DNA from 3 places in the Pseudoduganella sp. GW821-FHT11H04 genome. Region 1 is predicted to be linked to each of the others. Evidence: predicted binding sites of a transcription regulator. Region 1 holds the regulator's gene; each other region holds the start of a gene.
What was found. Region 1 encodes LexA, which represses DNA repair genes until DNA is damaged. Its sites were predicted from a motif close to ACTGTATNNNNATACAGT; they were not measured.

Region 1 (2,237 bases):
GAGGTAAGGCACAACCAGCAGCCCGCGCAGCAGGCAGATCGCAGCGATCGTGCCCTGCGCCATTTGTGCAAACGGCAGCCAGTGCAGGCGGCCCGCACCGGCCAGCGCGTACAGGGAGCAGATGAACATCAGGGCCCCAATGAGCGCAGCACCAGCAGGCGCGAACCAGGTCCCAGCGTGGGCGGGAGCGACAACCTTAGGCGGCGCCTGCAGGAAGGCGTACCACTCCGGCCCCAGCCAAGGCGCGGCGAAATGGATTACTGCACCAAAAAGCGAAATCCCCGCCGCCAGCAAGAAAGCAAACCGTCCCATCCTGCCCTCCAATGGTTGTCGAATCGACATTAAGCCGAATATTTTCTGCCGATGCAACAAATTTGCTTGCAATTCCTTTCATACTGTACAAAAATACAGACTGTCTATAATCACAGTCCACTATAGCGCCATGATCAAGCTCACAGCACGACAAGAACAAATCCTCGACCTGATCAAGGATGCAATCGAAAACACCGGCTTCCCACCGACCCGCGCAGAAATCGCAGCGGAACTGGGCTTCAAATCCGCCAATGCGGCCGAAGAGCACCTGAAAGCCCTCCAGCGCAAAGGCGCGATTGAAATCACCGCCGGCACTTCGCGCGGCATCCGCCTGACCGGCAACTTCGGCGGCCCGGCAACCGGCACCGCAAAACCTAGCCCTGCCCCGCGCGCCAAAGTCGAATTCGACGATATGCCAGCCGTCCCGGCCGGCATGCTGATTTCCCTGCCGCTGATCGGCCGCGTCGCCGCCGGTTCGCCCATCCTGGCACAGGAAAACCTGGAAACCAGCTACAGCGTCGACCCGAACCTGTTCTCGGCCAAGCCCGACTTCCTGCTGAAGGTGCGCGGCGAATCGATGCGCGACATCGGCATCATGGACGGCGACCTGCTGGCCGTGAAAAAGACCGACAGCGCCCGCAACGGCCAGGTGGTGGTAGCCCGTATCGGCAACGACGTCACGGTGAAGACCTACCGCAAGACCGGCAGCAAGATCGAACTGCTGCCGGAAAACCCGGACTTCAAGATCATCACCGTCAACCCGGAAGACGACTTCGCCCTGGAAGGCCTGGCGGTCGGCCTGATGCGCACCTGGCACTGATTCATCCCGCCTGTTCCGCGTTTTTTGCAGCCTGTCGCATAGACGCTACTATTGCCGGGCAAACAAAGTTATCCTTCTTACATCAACAACAAGAAGGAGAAAACATGTTTGCCCGACGCCTCAGCGCCACCCTGTGCACTCTCGCATTTGCCTCCGTCTCGGCCTACGCCGCAGCGCCACAGCAGCAATTCGCCAAAATGGGCGACCTGCAGCTTGAGAGCAAAGCCACCATCAACGACTGCTCGATCGGCTACCGCACCATCGGCACCCTGAACGCCGACAAATCCAACGCCATCCTGTTCACCACCTGGCACACCGGCACCAGCCGCGACGCCATCGGCATGCTGCAAAGCGGCGCCCTGTTCGATCCAGCGCCATGGTATGTGATCGTGGTCGATGCGCTGGGCAACGGCGTTTCCTGCTCGCCCTCCAACAGCAAGACCCAGGCCGGCCCAGCCTTCCCGCAATTCTCCATGCGCGACATGGTGGAAAGCCAGCACAAGCTGCTGACTGAAAAACTGGGCATCAACCACGTGCGCGCCGTCATGGGCTACTCGATGGGCGGCATGCAAACCTTCCAGTGGGCAGCCAGCTACCCGGGCTTCATGGACGTGGCTATCCCGATTGCGGGCACCCCGCGCCTGACCTCCTCCGACATGCTGTTCCTGCGCATCGTCGAGAAATCCGTGGTCGACGAACCAGCCTATGCCGGCGGCCGCTACGCAAAGAATCCGGCCCTGCCGATGTACAACCTGCTGTTCGCCATGAACTTCGACAGCCCGGCCCACCGCAGCGCACGCACCGCGCCAAAGGATTTCGAAAAATTCTTCCGCGAGAGCGCAGCCTCCGATCCTGAAGGCACCGATGCCAACAACTCCCTGTGGCAGATCCGCGCAGTGCTCGGCCACGACATCGCCCAGGGCGGCAAATTGGAAGACGCAGCTGCCCACGTCAAGGCGCACATCTACCCGATCAATGCCGCGCAAGACCACCTGGTCAATCCAGCGCCAAGCATCTCCTTCGCCAAGCTGCGCAAGGAAGAAGCCACAGTCCTCGACACCGACTGCGGCCACGCCGCCCTGCGCTGCGCCATGCCCGCAATGAA
Region 2 (2,237 bases), on a different contig from region 1:
CGGGTGAAGATGTCGGACAGCTCGGCGCGGTCGCGCTTTGCGTGCAGGTCGCGCGAGAAGGTAGTCTCGCGGCTCACGCCCTTCGGCTCATGATAGGTGGAGATGGCGCGCTCGTCGCGGCCATGCGAAATGCGCTGCAGCCATTCGGCGAAATTGAGGCCGAAATGCTCTTGCAGCAAGGCCGGATCGGCGGCCGCCAGTTGGCCCACGGTGTCGATGCCGAGCGCCACCAGCTTCTTCTCAGCTTTCGGGCCGATGCCGTTCACTTTGCGCACCGCCAACGGCCAGATACGGGCCGGTACGTCATCGTAGCCGACCACGGTCAGGCCGTTCGGCTTGTCCAGGTCGGAACAGATCTTGGCCAGCAGCTTGTTGGGCGCGACACCGATCGAGCATGAGAGCCCGGTGGCGGCGCGTACCGCGTCCTTGATGCGCTGGGCCAGCTCGTGCGTTTCGCCTTCGACGTCGGTCAGGTCGATATAGATTTCATCGATGCCGCGGTCTTCGATCTGCGGCGCTATGGTGGCCACGGCGGCTTTGAAAAGGCGCGAATATTTGCGGTAGGAGTCGAAGTCCACCGGCAACAGGATGGCATCCGGCGCCAGCGCTGCCGCCTTCATGGTGCCCATGGCGGAAAACACGCCCAGCGCGCGCGCCTCATAGGTGGAGGTGGTGATCACGCCGCGCCCCGCATAGTCGCGCAGGCGGGAGAACTCGCGGGTGCCGTCCGGCAGCTCCCGCGGCTGGTGCCGCCCGCCGCCGCCGATTACCACCGGCAGGCCGCGCAATTCCGGATAGCGCAGCAGCTCCACGGATGCGTAAAAGGCATCCATGTCGAGGTGGGCGATGCGGCGGGGCCAGTCCATATCTACAAATAGTCGAGTTCGCTTGTGATACTGTAATTATATACAGTCTTTTGACCCATGGGCTTGCTGTGGCGACAACGCCACGCGATTTCCGATCGCTGCGCCGCATTGCCATGCCTGTGCCATCATCAAGTCCAAACCAAACTTTCTGACGAGGCCTGGCATGAGCTTCTCGAACATGAACATCGGTATGCGGCTGGCGCTGGGTTTTGCACTGGCGATTGCGATCCAGCTGGCTATGTCCCTCACAGGCATCAGCCGCTTGAGCCACAACGCCGGCTTGACCACCCGGCTGGTGGAGGACCGCTACCTGAAAGTCCAACTGACCAACGAAATGCGCAGCTATTCCAACCGCTCGGCCCAGGCCTTGCGCAATGCCATGCTGGCGCCGGACAAGATCAGCAGCGATGGTTTCCTGGCCAGCATGGCCGAGGCGGACTCCGCGGGTGCGGCGGCGGCCAACAAGCTGCAAGCGATCCTGGAATCGGAAGAATCCAAGAAAGCATTCGCGGAGGAGACCCAGGCCTTCGAGGCCTTCCGCGCCAAGCGCGACGACGTGCTCAAGCTGTTCAAGGAGGGAGACCAGGACAGTGCGGTGCAAACCATGTTCAAGCAAGCCATTCCGCTGCAGAACGCATACTTCGGCAAGCTCGATGCCATCCTGGCCCTGCAAAACAAGCTGATGAAACACGATGGCGAAGAGGCGGCCAAATCGGCGTCCGAAGCAACCATGTTGATGATCGGCTTGCTGGTGCTGGCCACCGTGGTGTCCATCGTGGCGGGATACATGATTACGCGTTCGGTCACCGGCCCGCTGCTGCAAGCGGTGGAGGTAGCGGAAACCGTGGCGCATGGCGACCTGACTGCCGACATTGACGTGCGCCGCAAGGATGAAACGGGGCGGCTGCTGGTTGCGCTGAAAGACATGGTGGCGGCCTTGAAGACCACCGTGGGTTCGGTACGCACTTCCACCGACACGATCAACACCGCAGCGGCGGAAATCGCGGCGGGCAACCTCGACCTCTCGCGCCGCACGGAGCAGCAGGCGGCCAGCCTGGAGGAAACGGCTTCGTCGATGGAGGAGCTGACTTCCACCGTCAAGCAGAATGCGGACAATGCGCGCCAGGCTAACCAGCTGGTGGTTTCAGCTGCCGGCCATGCCAGCGAGGGCGGGCAGGTGGTGAACGAAGTGGTCGATACCATGGGCGCGATCAAGGCCAGCTCGGCGCGCATGGCGGACATCATCAGCGTGATCGATGGCATTGCGTTCCAGACCAATATCCTGGCGCTGAACGCGGCGGTCGAGGCAGCGCGGGCGGGCGAACAGGGACGCGGGTTTGCGGTGGTCGCGTCCGAGGTGCGCAACCTGGC
Region 3 (2,237 bases), on a different contig from region 1:
GGCCCGATTCGTGGGTACCGCCGTTCGGGGTCGGGATCAGGTTGACGTAGGATTCGCGCACCACGGCGCCTTCCTCGGTCCATGCCACGACCCACGATGCGCCTTCGCCTTCGGCAAAGCCTTCCGCATCCGGGGTCGCAAACTGCTCGCCCTCGAACAGGGGAATCAGGGTTTCGCCGCCCGAGGTGGTCTGGGCCAGTTGCTCGTTCAGGTAGCCGCGCAGGCCATCCTTGTACATCCAGGTCTGTTCGTCGCCGTTCTTGGCGTTCTTCAGCGTGACGGTCACGCCAGGCAGCAGCACGGCCTTGGAGCGCAGCAGTCGTTGCAGCTCGACTTGCGAGATCAGCGGCGAGTCGAAATACTTCGCATCCGGCCAGGCGGTGACGCGGGTACCGGACTTTTTGCCGTCTTTCGGCGCAGGCTCGGAGCGCAGCGGTTCCACCAGGTCGCCGTTTTCGAAGGCGATATTGTGGAAGCCATTGCCGGCGTCGTCTTTACGCCACACTGCGATTTCCAGGCGCTTGGACAGCGCATTAGTCACCGACACGCCAACGCCGTGCAGGCCGCCCGAGAAGGCGTAGGCGCCGCCCGAACCCTTGTCGAACTTACCGCCCGCGTGCAGGCGGGTGAAGACGATTTCCACCGTCGGCACGTTTTCTTCCGGATGCAGACCGACCGGGATACCGCGGCCGTCGTCTTCGACGGTGATGGAACCGTCGGCATTCTGCGTCACGATGATATTTTTGCAATGGCCGCCCAACGCTTCATCGGAGGCATTGTCGATCACCTCCTGGATGATGTGCAGCGGGTTCTCGGTGCGGGTGTACATGCCCGGGCGCTGCTTGACGGGTTCCAGTCCTTTGAGGACGCGGATGGATGATTCGCTGTAGTCGGAAACTGGTTTTTTAGTGGCCATACTTGTTCTTGGTAATGCAAAGTGCTGTGATTATATACAGTATTTCCCGGTAACTTGCGATTAGTTGATGCCTTTCGCACAAGCTTGACCGAACGCATGCTTGCGCATTCTATCCGCAACGGCGGGTGGCGCAAGGGAATCGCGGCAGTAAAATGGGATTATGACCACAGATCGGCGCCCGTTCGCAGTCAGGCTGGTTGGCTTCCCACCGGAGGCCGGGCGGGCGCTTGCGCAGGGTTTGGCCAGGGCGCCGGCCGACGGACCCTTCTATATGTGCCTGTCCGAAGACAGCCTGCAGGACCCCGACATCTACCTCGCCAACGGCACCGAACTGAAAGCACTGGCAGCCATCGCATCGTTGGCTGCAGGCGACATTCGCCCGGCCCTGGTGCTGGGCGCGACCGGCGTTGCGCTGACCTACCCAAACCTGCCGCTGCCGGTGCAATGGGCCACGATGTACGCCGAACTGGCCCGCCTGGTGGAGCGCCGCGCCGAAGTGCTGGCCGGGCTGTCGGCTTCCGGGCAGTCGATGGTGCCCGAGCGCCGCCGCCGCGAACGGCTCGATCTGGACCTGACTGAACCTGGCGTCTATGAAAAGATGCGCAAGCCGCGCCGCGAAGGCGCCGTGCTGTGCGTGGACGCCAACGCCACCTTTAGCGAATACCTGGGGATCTCGCTCAAACAATTCAGCACCCCGGTGTTGTGGGCAGTGGACGGTGTGGCTGCGCTGGCGCTTTGCCGCCAGCAGGCGGTCGCCGTCGTGCTGCTGGACTTCGCCGCCCCCATCATCGACCACTACCTGCTGTGCGCCCACCTGCGCAGCGAAGCCTCGCAGCCCGAGGTGATCTTCCTCGTGCAATCGGCGCACGACTACGACACCACCCGCGCCCACGCCGCCGGCGCCGCCGGCATGCTGGACAAGCCGCTGGCCCAGCACCAGGTCCAAGCCGTCCTCCGCAAATTCATGCGCCTCTGAAATGTCCACCGTGGGGTCAGGAACAATAGTGGACATTTCCCTCAGAAATGTCCACTTTTGTTCCTGACCCCACGGTGGACATTTTTACGCTTCCTTTACTGGCGGGGACTGGGTTTTAAGGCTGTTTTTACGGGCGAATCGATAGAGTTCTGCTTCGACTTCATCGAAGGAATTCGTCACCATGAAAAAACTTATTCTTGCCTCCGCCGTGCTGACGGCGTTCACCGTATCGGTCCGCGCTGAAGAGGCCAAGCCGGATAATGAAATCAGCTTTAATGCTGCCGTTACATCGGACTATCGATACCGTGGCATTTCCCAGACCCGTTTGAAGCCTGCCCTGCAGGG

Region 2: dinB (DNA polymerase IV) is a predicted target of LexA. The motif match lies at 896-913, and genes of this name have one in related genera.
Region 3: AC1RTP_RS10750 (DNA topoisomerase IV subunit B) is a predicted target of LexA. The motif match lies at 940-957, and genes of this name have one in related genera.

The regions. Positions count from the first base shown of each region.
Region 1 covers NZ_JBXARE010000001.1:256,891-259,127, reverse strand. The annotation lists gene AC1RTP_RS01215 (hypothetical protein) at 1-312, opposite strand, end outside; gene lexA (transcriptional repressor LexA) at 443-1,132, shown strand; gene AC1RTP_RS01205 (alpha/beta fold hydrolase) at 1,237-2,237, shown strand, end outside.
Region 2 covers NZ_JBXARE010000003.1:89,666-91,902, forward strand. The annotation lists gene dinB (DNA polymerase IV) at 1-866, opposite strand, end outside; gene AC1RTP_RS07385 (methyl-accepting chemotaxis protein) at 1,030-2,237, shown strand, end outside.
Region 3 covers NZ_JBXARE010000004.1:113,898-116,134, forward strand. The annotation lists gene AC1RTP_RS10750 (DNA topoisomerase IV subunit B) at 1-916, opposite strand, end outside; gene AC1RTP_RS10755 (response regulator) at 1,077-1,892, shown strand; gene AC1RTP_RS10760 (TorF family putative porin) at 2,074-2,237, shown strand, end outside.